2 regions of the Streptomyces sp. NPDC021020 genome follow, and region 1 is predicted to be linked to the other one. Evidence: riboswitches for the same ligand, from Rfam matches in the RefSeq annotation. Region 1 holds a riboswitch; the other holds the start of a gene.

Region 1 (7,769 bases):
GGCGCACGGTCGAGGAATCCCGCGAGGCCCTGGCCGAGGCGCTGGGCGCCCGGCCGAGCGAGGTCGTCTTCACCGGCGGCGGCACCGAGTCGGACAACCTGGCCGTCAAGGGCCTGTTCTGGGCGCGCCGGGCGGCCGATCCGCGCCGGGTCAGGGTGCTGGCGAGCCCGGTGGAGCACCACGCCGTGCTGGACGCGGTGCACTGGCTGGCCGACCACGAGGGCGCGGTCGTGGAGTGGCTGCCGGTCGACTCCTACGGCAGGGTGCACCCGGAGGCGCTGCGTACGGCGCTGGCGGCGCACCCGGACGAGACGGCGCTGGTCACCGTCATGTGGGCGAACAACGAGGTCGGCACGATCCTCCCGGCCGCGGAGCTGGCCGCGGTGTGCGCGGAGTTCGGGGTGCCGATGCATTCCGACGCGGTGCAGGCCTTCGGGCAGGCCGACGTGGACTTCGCGGCCTCCGGCCTGGACGCCATGACCGTGACCGGGCACAAGGTGGGCGGCCCTTACGGGGTCGGCGCGCTGCTGCTGCGCCGCGACGACACCCCCGTGCCGCTGCTGCACGGCGGCGAGCAGGAGCGCAGCCGCTCGGGCACCCTCGACGTACCGGCCATCGCGGCCTTCGCGGCGGCGGGCACGCTCGCGGCGCGGCACCGCACGGAATTCACCGCGCAGGTCGGCGCGCTGCGCGACGAACTGGTGCGCGGGGTGCGGGCAGCGGTGCCGGACGCGGTGCTCAACGGCGACCCGGCCGAGGGGGGCCGGCTCGCCTCGATCGCACATTTCACCTTCCCCGGCTGCGAGGGCGACGCCCTCCTGCTGCTGCTGGACGCGCAGGGCATCGCCTGCTCCACCGGCTCGGCCTGCACCGCGGGCGTCGCCCAGCCCAGCCATGTGCTGCTCGCCATGGGCCGCCCCGCCCCGGACGCCCGCGCGACGCTGCGCTTCTCGCTCGGCCACACCACGACCGCCGGGGAGGTCGCCGAGCTGGTACGGGCGATCGGCCCGGCCGTCGAGCGCGCCAGGACCGCCGGCCAGACCTGACGGAGCCGTCCGCGGGCGGACACACCGTCCCGCCCCGACTCGCCCGACCCGCGGGCAGACGGGCGGCGCGCGCAACGCTACGGTCGGAGCATGGATGATCGGCTCCGCGCGGTCTGCGACCTGATGATGCCCACCGTCCGGGAGATGGCCGGGCTGCACGAGTACGACGGCCGCGTGCAGGACCTCTCCCCCGACGGAATACGCCGCGCCCTTTCCGCGGTCGACACGGCCCGGCGCAATACGCCACGCCTCCCCGACCCGCACGACGAGGCGCACCTGAGCGTCTTCGAGGAGGCCGTACGCGTCCAGTACGGCGAACTGGAGATACACCGGCGCGACCCCTACCCCCATCTGTCCAACCTCGAACTCGCCTGCTACGACCGGGAATACGCCCCCCGCAAGGAGCGCGCCGCGGCGCGCCGCAGGCACCTCGCGCAGTGGCCGGACGCGGTGGACGCCGCCCTGGCCTCGCTCGACCGGGTGAGCGCGCCCGTCGCCTCCGCGCTGCTCGGCTCGGCCCGCGGGCTCGCCTTCGGCCTCGACCCGGACGAGGGTGTGGAGGCCGACGCGCTGGACGCGCACGCCCGGCTGACCGCCCACCTCGAACACGCCGCCGAGCACGGCGACCCCGACCCGCGGCTCGGCGGGCCCGGTCTGGCCGCGCTGATGGGCTCCCAGGAGGGCGTGCGGGTGGACCTGGCGGCCCTGGCCGAGTCGGCGGACCGGGAGCGCGTACGGCTCGGCCAGCTGCTCGCCGACTCCTGCCGCGCGCTCGACCCGCGCCGGTCGGTCGACGACCTGATCCCCGAGCTGCTCGCCGACCACCCGGGCGCCGACGGCGTCATCCCGGCCGCCACCCGGCTCACCGAGGAGGTCATCGCCTTCACCCGCGAGCGGCAGCTCGCCCCCTACCTCGACGGCGAGTGCCTGGTGGGGCCCGCGCCGCCCTCGCGCCGCTGGGCGATGGCCATGATGACGTGGGCGGGCCCCGGCGAGCCCGAGACGCCGTCCTGGTACCACGTGACCCCGCCGGAGCCGGACTGGCCAGCGCAGGAGCGCGAGGAGTGGCTGACGGTCTTCAGCCGCACCAGTCTGCCGTCGATCACCGTGCACGAGGTCGCGCCCGGCCACTTCGCGCACGGCCGCGCCCTGCGCCGGGCGGCGGGCCCGGTCCGCCGGGTGCTGCACAGCCTGGCCTTCTGCGAGGGCTGGGCACATTACGTCGAGGAGGTCTGCCTCGACGAGGGTTTCCGGGCGCGCGACCCGCGCTTCGCGATCGGCGTCGCCCTGGAGGCACTGGTCCGGGTGACCCGGCTGACGTGCGCGATCGGGCTGCACACCGGGGCGATGGACGTGGCAGAGGCCACGCATCTGTTCGTGCGCGACGCGCATCTGGCCCCCGCGGGGGCCGCCTCGGAGGCGCGCCGCGGGACCTTCGACGCCGGATACGGGCGGTACACGTGGGGGAAGCTGGAGATCATGCGGGCCCGCGAGCGCGCGGAGCGCTCGCCGGGCTTCTCGGTGCCCGGCTTCCACGCCCAGCTGCTCGCGCTCGGCGCGCCGCCGCTGGGCCTGCTGGACGCCGGAGCGCGGGCGTAGGGGGCCTCGCGGCCCCGGCGCTCAGTAGCGCGGCGGCGGGCCCCAGGCGGGCGGGCTGCTGAAGGCGTCGCGGTCGAAGACGGGCTGGGCGTTGGCGCGCAGCCACATCGCCACCGGGTCGTGCGGGTCGGACATGGCGACCGTCGAGACCGGCAGGCCCTCCGGGACGCCGGGCACGGCCTGCTGCATCATCAGCCGTACGGCCTCCACCGCCTGCGGCGAGGAGTCGTAGACCTCGACGCCGATCGCGAGGTACGCCTCGCCGAGCGCGGGCTGCACCCACGCCTGCCGCAGCGCGCGTACCGCGGGCGTACGCTGCGCCGCCGTGGCCAGCAGCGCGTAGAACTGCGGCATCTGCACCGTCGGCTCGCCGATCCGCAGCGGGCCCGCGGGCAGCAGGTCCAGGCCCGCGGCGATCCGGCGCAGGTCGGGCCAGGGGATGCCGACGCCGCCGCCGGGGGCGTGCGGGTTGAGCCACAGGCCGCAGTGGTCCGGGAAGAGGGCGAGCGCGATGTCCCGGCCCGCGGCGACCTCGTGCTCGCGGTTCCAGCCGCTGGCGGCCAGCTCGCGCGGGGAGGTGCAGCACGGGGCGTAGCGGTGGCCGGAGACCTCCATCGCCGCGTACTGGGCGTCGGGGGTGCCGGGCGCGCCCTGCCACAGCAGCATCCAGACCTGGCCGTCGGCCAGCGACGCGAGCAGGTTCTCGTATGCGTCGTAGCGGCCCGGCGCCACCTGGAGCAGCATCTGCTCCACATGGCCGGCCGCCGCGCCGCCGTGCGCGCCCGCGATCACGTCGGACCGCCCCTTTCCCGTCTGTTCGTCTTACGCCGTCATTACGCCATCAAATCAGGTCGGCTCTGGCCGGTGGAACGCTGACCGACTCAAGCGGCACGGACTAAATGGCTCGTATACGGCTCGTATACGCCCGCACCGGGCATCTGCCGGAGTCAGTCCCGGGCGTAGAAGGGCCGGACGGTCTCCAGCATCCAGTCGGCCACCGGGTCCTGGGCCACGTCGAGCAGGATCAGATGGACCGGCCAGGGCAGCGGCGCGGCGCCCAGCGCCCGGCCGAGCGCGTCCATGGCGGCGGCGCGGTCGCTCTCCTGCCAGCCGTCCAGCTCGACGCCGACGAAGAGCGCGGGGGGCTCCTCCTCGACCGCGGCCATGGCGCGGCGGGCGCTCAGCACCACGGGGGTGACGGCGTACTCGGCGGCGGCGATGGCCAGGAAGTCGACCGGCTCCTCGTCCGGCGCGGGCTCCCACAGCCGCACCCGGGCCCCGCCGGGGACCTGCTCCCCGAACGCCCCGGGCGGCCGGGACCCGCGGCACAGCTCGGCGACCGCGGCGGGCGGCAGCGGCACCCCCACGGCCCCGCCGGGGTTGACGGCGATACCGACCATCGGGGGCAGGCCGCGGGCGAAGTCGCGGACCGGCGCGACCGTGCAGGACATGCCCTCGGCGGCGAGCCGGTACTGCTGCTCCGAGCTGAAGACGGGCACATAGGGCGCGCCGCCCAGCTCCACGGTGGGCAGGTCGAGGTCGGTGGACGCGGCCGATCCGCCGTTGGGCAGCGGCACCCACACGTGGGAGCGGCCGAGTACCTCCAGCAGCCGGGGGGTCGCGGCGGGATTGCCGAGGCTGGCCGCGAGCACCTCCTCCAGCTCGTTCGCCGGCCATATGTACGGTGCCGGATTGTCCATGTCCATCCTCGTCCGCGCTGTGTGCCGCCGTCGGCGGCACCCGTTGCCTGCCCGGAAACCCTATCGGCTGGCCGCCACGCCCGCCCGGGCATGCGATGATGGCGGCGCGTACCGTCGGCGGGAAGGGCGTGACCTGCGCCGACGGCACGAGCAGCACCCACAATTCGCATAGCGGCCGTTTGGAGGCCGCGCGGGAGAGTTCCGCCCCACCGGACGACGGCGGGGGCCGGGCGCCGAAGGAGCAAGTCCTCCCTTGAATCTCTCAGGCACAGATACCGCGCGGACGAGGCAGATCTGAAAAGCGGGCGGGCCGCGTTCACCGGTCCCGCCCCACCCAAGGTGCAAGCCGGGGCCCGCAGGGTCACGGTGAACCTCTCAGGTTCCGATGACAGATGGGGAGGCCGGGGTCAGCCCCGGCCGGCAGTCCACGACCCGTCCGCCGCTTTTGGGAGCACCTTCGATGAGCGCAGCACCGAGCCCTTCCCCCGCCGCACCGCGCCGCACCGCGCTCGACGCGGTCCACCGCGCGCTGGGCGCCACCATGACCGACTTCGCCGGCTGGGACATGCCGCTGCGGTACGGCAGCGAGCGCGAGGAGCACCAGGCGGTGCGCACCGCCGCCGGGCTCTTCGACCTCTCCCACATGGGCGAGATCACCGTGACCGGCCCGCAGGCCGGGCAGGCGCTGGACCACGCCCTGGTGGGCCACCTGTCGGCCCTCGCGGTCGGCCGGGCCCGCTACACGATGGTGTGTGCCCCGGACGGCGGCATCCTGGACGACCTGATCGTCTACCGGCTCGGCGAGGAGCGCTACCTCGTCGTGGCCAACGCCTCCAACGCCCAGACGGTGCTGGACACCCTCGCGCTGCGGGCGGCGGACTTCGACGCGACCGTGGCCGACGACCGGGAGGCGTACGCGCTGCTCGCCGTGCAGGGCCCCGAGGCGCCCGGCATCGTCGGGTCGCTGACCGACGCGGATCTGCCGGGCCTGCGCTACTACGCGGGGCTGCCGGGCACGGTCGCGGAGGTGCCGGCGCTGATCGCGCGCACCGGCTACACCGGCGAGGACGGCTTCGAGCTCTTCGTGGCGCCCGCGGACGCCGAGAAGCTGTGGGCGGCGCTGCTGGCGGCCGGGGCGGAGGCCGGGCTCGTGCCGTGCGGCCTGTCCTGCCGCGACACGCTGCGCCTGGAAGCCGGTATGCCGCTGTACGGGCACGAGCTGACGGCGAACGTGACGCCTTTCGACGCCGGGCTCGGGCGCGTCGTGAAGTTCGACAAGCCGGGCGACTTCGTCGGCCGCGAGGCGCTGCTCGCCGCGGCGGCACGCGCCGCCGAGCAGCCGCCGCGCACGCTCGTCGGGCTGGTCGCCGAGGGCCGCCGGGTGCCGCGCGCGGGCTACACCGTCACCGGCCCGGACGGCGCGGTCGTCGGCGAGGTGACCTCGGGAGCCCCGTCGCCGACGCTCGGGGCGCCCATCGCGATGGCGTACGTCGACGAGTCCGCCGCCGCGCCCGGCACGCCGGACATCGCCGTCGACATCCGGGGCAGCCGGGAGCCGTACCGGGTCGTGGCACTGCCCTTCTACCGCCGCGAGCGCTGAGCCGGCGGGTGACGAGAGTTATCCACAGGCTGCCGCGCCGCCTCCACCAGCAACCCTTCGTATCCGGGAGAATTCCGTCATGAGCATCAATCCTGAGCACCTGCGCTACAGCAAGGAGCACGAGTGGGTCTCGCCCGCCGAGGGCGGGGTGTCCACCGTGGGCATCACCTCGCACGCCGCCGACGCGCTCGGTGACGTCGTCTTCGTCCAGCTGCCCGAGGCGGGGGCGACGGTCACCGCGGGCGAGACCTGCGGTGAACTGGAGTCCACCAAGTCCGTGAGCGAGCTGTACGCCCCGGTGTCCGGCGAGGTCACCGAGGTCAACCAGGACGTGGCCGACGATCCCTCGCTGGTCAACTCCGCGCCCTTCGAGGGCGGCTGGCTGTTCAAGGTGCGGGTCGCCGACGAGGACGCGGAGCTGCTCACCGCTGCCGAGTACGACGACTTCACCGCGGCCTGAGCCGTCGCCCCCACCCCGTACCCGAGGGAAGATCCCATGTCGCTCCTGAACCAGTCACTGCACGATTTCGACCCCGAGGTCGCCGCCGAGGTCGACGCCGAGCTGCGCCGCCAGCAGTCCACCCTGGAAATGATCGCGTCGGAGAATTTCGCGCCCGTCGCGGTCCTCGAAGCCCAGGGCTCGGTGCTGACCAACAAGTACGCCGAGGGCTATCCCGGGCGCCGCTACTACGGCGGCTGCGAGCACGTCGACGTCATCGAGCAGCTGGCGATCGACCGGATCAAGGCGCTCTTCGGCGCCGAGGCCGCGAACGTCCAGCCGCACTCGGGTGCCCAGGCGAACGCCGCCGCGATGTTCGCCCTGCTCAAGCCGGGCGACACGATCCTCGGCCTGGATCTGGCGCACGGCGGGCACCTGACCCACGGCATGAAGATCAACTTCTCCGGCAAGCTCTACAAGGTCGCCGCCTACCACGTCGACGCCGAGACCGGCCGGGTCGACATGGACGAGGTGGAGCGGCTGGCCAAGGAGCACCGGCCGCAGCTGATCATCGCCGGCTGGTCGGCGTATCCGCGGCAGCTGGACTTCGCGGCCTTCCGGCGGATCGCGGACGGGGTCGGCGCGTACCTCATGGTCGACATGGCGCATTTCGCCGGGCTGGTCGCGGCGGGGCTGCACCCCTCGCCCGTCCCGCACGCGCACGTCGTGACGACCACGACGCACAAGACGCTCGGCGGTCCGCGCGGCGGCGTGATCCTGTCCACCGCCGACCTGGCCAAGAAGATCAACTCCGCGGTCTTCCCCGGCCAGCAGGGCGGCCCGCTGGAGCATGTGATCGCCGCCAAGGCGGTGGCCTTCAAGGCCGCGGCGACCGAGGAGTTCCGCGGCCGCCAGGCACGTACGCTGGAGGGTGCGGTCATCCTCGCCGAGCGGCTGGGCCGGGAGGATCTCGCGGCGGTCGGCGTCAAGGTGCTGTCCGGCGGCACGGACGTCCACCTGGTGCTGGTCGACCTGCGCGACTCCGCCCTCGACGGGCAGCAGGCCGAGGACCGGCTGCACGACGTCGGCATCACGGTCAACCGCAACGCGATCCCGAACGACCCGCGCCCGCCGATGGTCACCTCGGGGCTGCGGATCGGCACCCCGGCGCTGGCCACCCGCGGCTTCGACGCCGACGCCTTCCGGGAGGTGGCCGACATCATCGCGGCCGCCCTCCAGCCGGTCTTCGACGCCGACAGCCTGCGGGGCAGGGTGAGCGCGCTCGCCGAGCGCTTCCCGCTCTACCCCGGGCTCGGCGCCTGACCGCCCGCGGCCGCGGGGCCCACCCGCCCCGCGGCCGCGGACCCGTACCACCCGGCAGCAGC
Region 2 (7,769 bases), on a different contig from region 1:
CTGCGAGGCGTGCTCCAGGTGCTCGACGCCGTCGATGTCGAGGGTGATGTCCTCGCCGCGCATGGCCAGGATGCGGTCGTTGAGGAGGGTGAAGCGGTCGGCCCGCGACAGGTTGGCGGTGACCAGGTCGTCGGCCCTGAGGGTGGGCAGAATTCCCACCATGACGATGCGGGCGCCCACGTCGGCGGCCATCCGGTCGGCATACGACAGGCCGGTGCGCAGTTCCTCGGCGAGCCGGTCGAAGACCGGCCCGGAAAGCCGGTGCGGGGCAATGTTCACCTCAATGTTGAACTGGGCGAGCTCGGTCTGGAAATCGCGGCTCGCGATGCGCTCCAGCACCTCTTCGTTCATCATGCGCGGCAGTCCCGTGGAATCCGCCAGATTCAATTCGATCTCCAGGCCCATGAGATTGCGCGGCCGGTCGAATCGCTTGCCCTCCAGCAGTCGCTCGAGTCCCAGCAGGCACTGCTGGAGCTTGTGCCGGTAGCGTCCGCGGTCGGCCCGTTCGAAGCCGCTGGCGACGACCTTCTCGCCCATCCGCGATCTCTCCCTCCCGTGGCCGCCCCCCGGCCATCCATCGGAGGATGCCCACCCAAATGATCGAATAACGCCGCGCCGGGCGGGCCGCGCACGCTAGGCTTGCACTAGCGGCGAAGCGCGCACATTCCGCTGGCACATTCAGTTGCCGGTGGAGGCGGGCAAGCACGGGAAATGACCGACGGGATCCGGCCGTCCGTGGCGCGCAGAAATATGCAGCGCCCTCCCCGTACGCTGCGGGAATGCCACCGACACGTCCGCCGGAGAAGGCGAATTCTCGCCTTGCGCGTAATACTGGCATCGACTAGATGAAACACGGAGCGAACACACGTCGTATAAACTCCGCGAACAAGGCAATGCATCCGCCGTCGCCGGACGTGCCTGAGCAGGTCTCCCGCAGAGCATCGAACCGCCGTGCCGTCCGCGCCCGCCCTCCCCGCACCACGTGTCTCCCAGTGAGAGGCGACAACCATGCCGCTGCTTGTTCCCCCAGCACCTGCCCCAGCCCTGCTGAGCGTGCTCGCCGCGCTCAGTTCGCCCACCGCGGTCCGGGAAGCCAGGACCCCGGCGCTGCGCACCGCGCAAGGGCCGCTGGCCGCCGAACACCCGCTGCCCGTCCATGTCTTCGAGCCGGCGGCCGTTCCCGGAGCACTGCCGCAGGCGCGGCTGACGGGCTGGCGGTTCCATATCAGGGCAGGTGCCCGGGTCGCCGCTGCGGGCGAGACCGTGCTGACCCCGGACGGCTGGGTGTTCTCGCGGTTCTCGGAGGGGCCGTTCCTGGTGTCGATCGAGCGGGCGCTGGTCCAGGCGGAGGCGCTGCCGGCGACGTACCAGCCGCATCTGCTGTCGGTTCCGGGGCGCTACATGCTCGCGCTGTGGCTGCACCGCGTGCCGCGGGCCGAGGCGGCCACCGCGCAGCCCGACCCGGACGACCTGCTGGTGCCGCTGGCGCCCGCACCGCCGGGTATCGCGGCGTACCGGGTGTACCGGATGACGGAGCTGGCGCCGGTGCTGAGCGTGCGGCTGGCGCCGCCGCCGCTCGCGGGATCGCCGGCCTGACGCCGCGGCGTACGGCAGCAAGGGTGCCCCCGGTCGATGCGGCCAGGGGCACTGTCGTGCGGCCACCACTCCCCTGCCGTTAACGCTGGGTGACGGCAACCGCCCGCCCGGGTGACGCGTCTTCACCGGAGAGCATCGCCTCGGCGAAATCCCTGCGGATTGCCGCCGGGAGGACAACACTGGGAACGGTCTCACGCACACACGGGGGACGCAGATGCACCAGGCAGACCGCACGACCGACCGCACCACTGACCACACGCAGCGAAAGACTCGATCCATGTGCCAGCACCAACCGCAGTGCCCTTCCGCCGACGGCCCCGACCGTGAGGCCGCCCTCACCGTGGCCCACCACCCGGAGCAGGGCTGGAGCCTGCTGTGCAACGGTGTGCTGCTCTTCGAGGACACCGGCGAACTGCTGCCCGACGGGCAGATCATCGCCCCGCACCGCCCGCTCGGCAGCGAGCAGGTCACGACAGCGGCCTGACCGGCGGGATCAGACACCCGCACCAGCGGGCCCGCCGCGCCCGACACCCGGCCGGTTCCCCTGTCGCCAAGGGAACCGGCTTTGCCATGTCCGGCCGCGGGTGCCCCGCCTCAGCTGTCGTACGCGTCCAGCGGCGGGCAGGAGCAGACCAGGTTGCGGTCGCCGTAGGCCCCGTCGATACGGCGCACCGGCGGCCAGTACTTGTCCGCGGCCCGGACGCCCGCCGGGAAGACGGCCTCCTGCCTGCTGTACGGGTGCTCCCAGTCGCCGCCCAGCGCGGCCGCGGTGTGCGGGGCGTTGCGCAGCGGGTTGTCGTCCGCGGGCCACTGGCCGTCCGCGACCTTGTCGACCTCGGCGCGGATCGCGATCATCGCGTCGCAGAAGCGTTCCAGCTCCGCCAGGTCCTCGCTCTCGGTCGGCTCGATCATCAGCGTGCCGGCGACCGGGAAGGACATGGTCGGGGCGTGGAATCCGTAGTCGATCAGCCGCTTGGCGATGTCGTCGACAGTGACCCCGGTCTCCTTGGTCAGCGGCCGCAGGTCGACGATGCACTCGTGCGCGACCAGGCCCGCGGGGCCGGTGTAGAGCACGGGGTAATGCGGCTCCAACCGCTTGGCGACGTAGTTGGCGCTGAGCACCGCCTGCTGCGTCGCCTCGCGCAGCCCGTCGGCGCCCATCAGCCGCACATACGTCCAGGAGATGGGCAGGATGCCGGCCGAGCCCCACGGCGCGGCGCTGATCGGGCCGACGCCGGTGGCGGGGCCGGCGGCCGGCTGGAGCGGGTGGTTGGGCAGGTACGGGGCGAGGTGCGCGCGGACCGCGACGGGGCCGACGCCGGGGCCGCCGCCGCCGTGCGGGATGCAGAAGGTCTTGTGCAGGTTCAGGTGCGACACGTCGGCGCCGAAGCGCCCGGGGCGGGCGAGGCCGACGAGCGCGTTGAGGTTCGCGCCGTCGACGTAGACCTGGCCGCCCGCGTCGTGCACGGCGGCGCAGATGTCGGTGATGTTGTCCTCGAAGACACCGTGCGTGGAGGGGTAGGTGACCATCAGCACGGCCAGCTGCTCGCGGTGCTGCTCGATCTTGGCGCGCAGGTCGGCCACGTCCACGTCACCGTCCTGGCCGGTCCTGACCACGACGACCTTCATGCCGGCCATGACCGCGCTGGCGGCGTTGGTGCCGTGCGCCGAGGACGGGATGAGGCAGACCGTACGGCCGGTGTCGCCGTTGGCGCGGTGGTAGGCGCGTACCGCGAGCAGCCCGGCCAGCTCGCCCTGCGACCCTGCGTTCGGCTGGAGGCTGACCTTGTCGTAGCCGGTGACCTCGGCGAGCTGCTCCTCCAGGCCGCGGATCAGCGCCAGGTAGCCGTCGGCCTGCTCGGCGGGCGCGAAGGGGTGCAGCGCGGCGAACTCCGGCCAGGTGACGGGTTCCATCTCGGTGGTCGCGTTGAGCTTCATCGTGCACGAGCCCAGCGGGATCATGCCGCGGTCCAGCGCGTAGTCGCGGTCGGCCAGCCGCCGCAGGTAGCGCAGCATGCCGGTCTCGCTGCGGTGCAGGTGGAAGACCGGGTGCGTCAGGTACGGCTCGCTGCGGGCCAGCTCGCCGGGCAGCGCCTCCGCGGCGGTGGCGTCCAGCTCCTCGATGTCGGCGGTGCCGCCGAAGACGGCGAGCACGGCGGCCAACTGGGCGCGGGTGGTGGTCTCGTCGCAGGCGATGCCGACCAGGTCGTCGTCGGTCTGCCGCAGGTTGACCCCGGCGGCGCGGGCTGCCGCGACCAGCTCGGCGGCCCGTCCGGGCACGCGCACGGTGAGCGTGTCGAAGTACGCCCCGTGCACGATCTCGACGCCGGCCGCGCGCAGCCCCTCGGCGAGGACGGCCGCGTAGCGGTGCGTGCGGCGGGCGATCCGCTCCAGGCCCTCGGGCCCGTGGTAGACGGCGTACATGCCGGCCATCACGGCGAGCAGCACCTGGGCGGTGCAGATGTTGCTGGTCGCCTTCTCGCGGCGGATGTGCTGCTCGCGGGTCTGGAGGGCGAGGCGGTAGGCGGTGTCGCCGTCGGCGTCGACGGACACGCCGACGAGCCGCCCGGGCAGGTTGCGGGCGTAGGACTCGCGCACCGCCATGTAGCCGGCGTGCGGGCCGCCGAAGCCCATGGGCACGCCGAAGCGCTGGGTGGTGCCGACCGCGATGTCCGCGCCGAGCGCGCCGGGCGAGGCCAGCACGGTCAGCGCCAGCAGGTCGGCGGCGACGGTCACGACCGCGCCGAGGCCGTGCGCCTGCTCGATGACCGGCCGCAGGTCGCGGACGGCGCCGGAGGCCCCCGGGTATTGCAGCAGGACGCCGAAGACCCCCCGCTCGGCCACGTCGGCGGGGATGCCGTCGCTCAGGTCGGCGACGACCACCTCGACACCGGTGGGCTCGGCGCGGGTGCCGATGACGGCGGTGGTCTGCGGGAAGGTGTCGGCGTCGACCAGGAAAACGCCCTCCTTGACCTTCCCGACCCGGCGGGACAGCGCCATCGCCTCGGCCGCCGCGGTGCCCTCGTCGAGCAGCGAGGCGCCGGAGGTGGGCAGCCCGGTGAGGTCGGCGACCATCGTCTGGAAGTTGATCAGCGCCTCCAGCCGGCCCTGCGAGATCTCCGGCTGGTAGGGGGTGTAGGCGGTGTACCAGGCCGGGTTCTCCATGACGTTGCGCAGGATCACCGGCGGGGTGAAGGTGCCGTAGTAGCCCAGGCCGATCATCGGCGCGAGCACCTGGTTGCGGGCGGCCAGCGCGCGCAGCTCGGCCAGCGCCTCGGCCTCGGTGCGGGCGGGCGGCAGCGCGAGGGCCGCGGCGCTCGTGATGGTGTCCGGCACGGCCGCGTCCGTCAGCTCGTCCAGCGAGCTGTAGCCCACCTGGGCGAGCATCTTGGCCTGCGCGGAGCTGTCGGGGCCGATGTGCCGGCGGGCGAAGGGCAGTCCGGCTTCCAGCTCGGCGAGCGGAAGTCGGCGTGCGGTCGGATCAGTCATCTGCGGAGGCCTCCTGGTCTGCGACGACCTTCGGGGGCACCCGGCGCGGGCGCCCGTACGGCCTCCCCCTCTGTCATCAGTACCTGAGAGCTTCGCCTTACCCGCGCGCGGGCAGACTTTCACCTTCGGTGAAGACCCGTCCCCCGAACGGCGCTGCTCGGGGCGGATCCTGCTTTCCAGAGTGACCTCGCCCCTGCGGTACGGGTGCCTGAGAGATTCCGGGGAGGATTTGCTCCTTCGGCGCCCCCGGTCTGCCGCTGTGGCAGGTGCCCGGAGGACTCTCCCGCATGGGGTCTACAGCCTTCGTCCAGCCTACCAGCGGGATCTGCGCGCCCACCGCCCGGAGGTTCGGGTCGACAGCGTCCGCGATGTGGCTTTTGGTGGTATCCAGCAGGTGTCGCTGTTGCTGGGATGTTGCTGGGACGCTGGTTGGAGGACCCGTGCAGACCGATATCGATCCGCGAAGCCTCATCGGCCGCCGCGCTGTCGACCGTGACGGTACGAAGATCGGCACGGTGGACGAGGTGTACCTCGACGACGCGACCGGCAGCCCGGAGTGGGCGGCGGTGCGCACCGGCTTCTTCACCCGCGACGCGTTCATCCCGCTGGAGCCGAGCGAGCTGGTGGGCGAGGCGCTGCGGGTGCCGTACAAGAAGTCGCTGATCAGGGACGCGCCGGATTTCGGTGTGGGACGGCATCTGTCGCCCGAACAGGAGCTCCAGCTCTACCACCACTACGGCATGGACGTCCCCACCGAACCGCCCGGCCCGCCCGGATCCGCCGACGGCCCCGGCTCCCCCGGCGGCACCGGCACCGGCCCCCGCGACTTCGGCGACCTGCCCTCCGGCGACCGCCGCCCGGACGACGCCGGCTGACCCCCGCGGCGCCTCACCCGGCGAGCAGCCCCCGGTCGGGAACGGAAGGCCCCAGCGGCAGCGGCTCGGCGTGCGTGAGAGCCGGATCCTCGACCCCGAACGTGCGCACCCGCCCCGGCGCGGTGTCCGACGGGACCTCGAAGCGTACGGTGACCCGGCCGACGCCGCTGCCCTGCACCCAGCCGCGCCCCTCCACGCCGTGCTCGACGTCCTGACCGGGAAGCCAGCGGCTGCCGGGCGCGGGCTCCGGCGGCGGCGCGGCGGGCAGGTCCTGCTCGGCGGACACGGCCGGCGGCGGCTCGGGCGAGGCGGCGGCGCCCTCCGCCGTATCGCCCGCCCCGGCCTCCAGCGCCTGGTCCTCGGCCGCCTGAGCCGCCTGCGCGAACAGGTCCTCCTGCGTGAAGTCGGCCAGCCCGGACACCCCCACGCCGAGCAGCCGCACCCCGCCGGTGGTGTCGACGGCCTCGACGAGCCGGCGCGCGGTCTCCCGTACGACGGCCGGGTCGTCGGTGGGCGCCCGCAGCGTCTCGGAGCGGGTGAGCGTGGAGAAGTCGTACCGCCGGATCTTCACCACGACCGTCCGCCCGGAGCGGCCCGCGCCGCGCAGCCGCTGCACGCAGCGCTCCGCGAGCCGGTCGATCTCGTACCGCACCCGGGCGCGGTCGGTGAGGTCGGTGTCGAAGGTGTCCTCGACGGAGATCGACTTCACGTCCCGGTCGGCGACCACCGGGCGGTTGTCCAGCCCCGCGGCCATGGCGTGCAGCGAGCTGCCGTGCGCCTTGCCGAGCAGCCGCACCAGTTCGGGCTCCCCGGCCTGCACGATCTCGGCGACGGTGAGGATGCCGGCCCGCCGCAGGTGCTCGGCGGTGGCAGGGCCCACGCCCCACAGGGTGCGCACCGGCAGCGGGTCGAGCAGCGCGCGCTCCGTGCCGGGCTCGACGACGACCAGGCCGTCCGGCTTGGCCTGCTCCGAGGCGATCTTGGCGAGCAGCTTGGACCCGGCCAGCCCCACCGACGCCGTCAGGCCCGTGGCGGCGCGGATGTCGGCCCGCAGCCGCTCGGCGACCTCCCGGGGCCCACCGGTCTGCTCGCCCGCCTCCAGGTCGACGAAGGCCTCGTCCAGGCTCAGCGGCTCTATCAGCGGGGACACCGCGCCGAGCAGCCCCATCACGATGTCGCTGACCGCCCGGTAGAGGGAGAAGCGCGGTACGAGATACGCGGCGTTCGGGCAGAGCCGGCGGGCGTGCGCGGTGGCCATCGCGGAGTGGACGCCGTGCACGCGCGCCTCGTAGGACGCGGTCGCGACCACGCCGCGGGGCCCGAGGCCGCCGACCACCACCGGCTTGCCCCGCAGGCTCGGCTTGGAGGCCTGCTCGACCGCGGCGAAGAACGCGTCCATGTCCAGATGCAGGATCGTCGGCGCACTTCTCACACCCTCGATCGTGCCCCATCCCACCGACAATGACCGTACATGTGTACGCCATGGCGCCCGTGTCCCGCGGCCGGGCCGCCGACGGGTCCGCGGACCGGGTCAGACCGCCCGGTTGCGCCGCCTGGCGAGCTCGTCGGCGGGGTTGTGGCCCACCAGGGTCTCGCCGGTGTCCACCCGCTCACCGTGCAGCTCGGACAGCGAGCTCTCGACATCCCGCCACACCACGCCGACGGCGATGCCGAAGACGCCCTGCCCGCCCTGGAGCAGGTCGACGACCTCGGCGGGCGAGGTGCACTCGTAAACGGTTGCGCCGTCGCTCATCAGCGTCATCCTCGCCAGCTCGGCCGGGCCGACCGAGCGCAGCTGGCGTACGGCCG

The links. A riboswitch is a leader RNA that binds a small molecule or an ion and turns the genes downstream of it on or off. The one in region 1 is predicted to bind glycine.
Region 2: another riboswitch for glycine. It lies ahead of gcvP (aminomethyl-transferring glycine dehydrogenase); the one in region 1 lies ahead of gcvT (glycine cleavage system aminomethyltransferase GcvT).

What each region holds. Positions count from the first base shown of each region.
Region 1 covers NZ_JBIRQQ010000004.1:556,905-564,673, reverse strand. Annotated here, with positions in the region: gene ACH4SL_RS14225 (cysteine desulfurase family protein) at 1-1,046, shown strand, start outside; gene ACH4SL_RS14220 (DUF885 family protein) at 1,137-2,645, shown strand; gene ACH4SL_RS14215 (enhanced serine sensitivity protein SseB C-terminal domain-containing protein) at 2,667-3,389, opposite strand; gene ACH4SL_RS14210 (enhanced serine sensitivity protein SseB) at 3,593-4,345, opposite strand; glycine riboswitch at 4,527-4,633, shown strand; gene gcvT (glycine cleavage system aminomethyltransferase GcvT) at 4,806-5,945, shown strand; gene gcvH (glycine cleavage system protein GcvH) at 6,025-6,405, shown strand; gene glyA (serine hydroxymethyltransferase) at 6,442-7,707, shown strand.
Region 2 covers NZ_JBIRQQ010000011.1:300,511-308,279, forward strand. Annotated here, with positions in the region: gene ACH4SL_RS30415 (glutamate--cysteine ligase) at 1-537, opposite strand, end outside; gene ACH4SL_RS30420 (hypothetical protein) at 1,009-1,596, shown strand; gene ACH4SL_RS30425 (DUF5999 family protein) at 1,874-2,080, shown strand; gene gcvP (aminomethyl-transferring glycine dehydrogenase) at 2,191-5,085, opposite strand; glycine riboswitch at 5,272-5,381, opposite strand; gene ACH4SL_RS30435 (PRC-barrel domain-containing protein) at 5,526-5,960, shown strand; gene ACH4SL_RS30440 (DNA polymerase IV) at 5,974-7,392, opposite strand; gene ACH4SL_RS30445 (MerR family transcriptional regulator) at 7,492-7,769, opposite strand, start outside.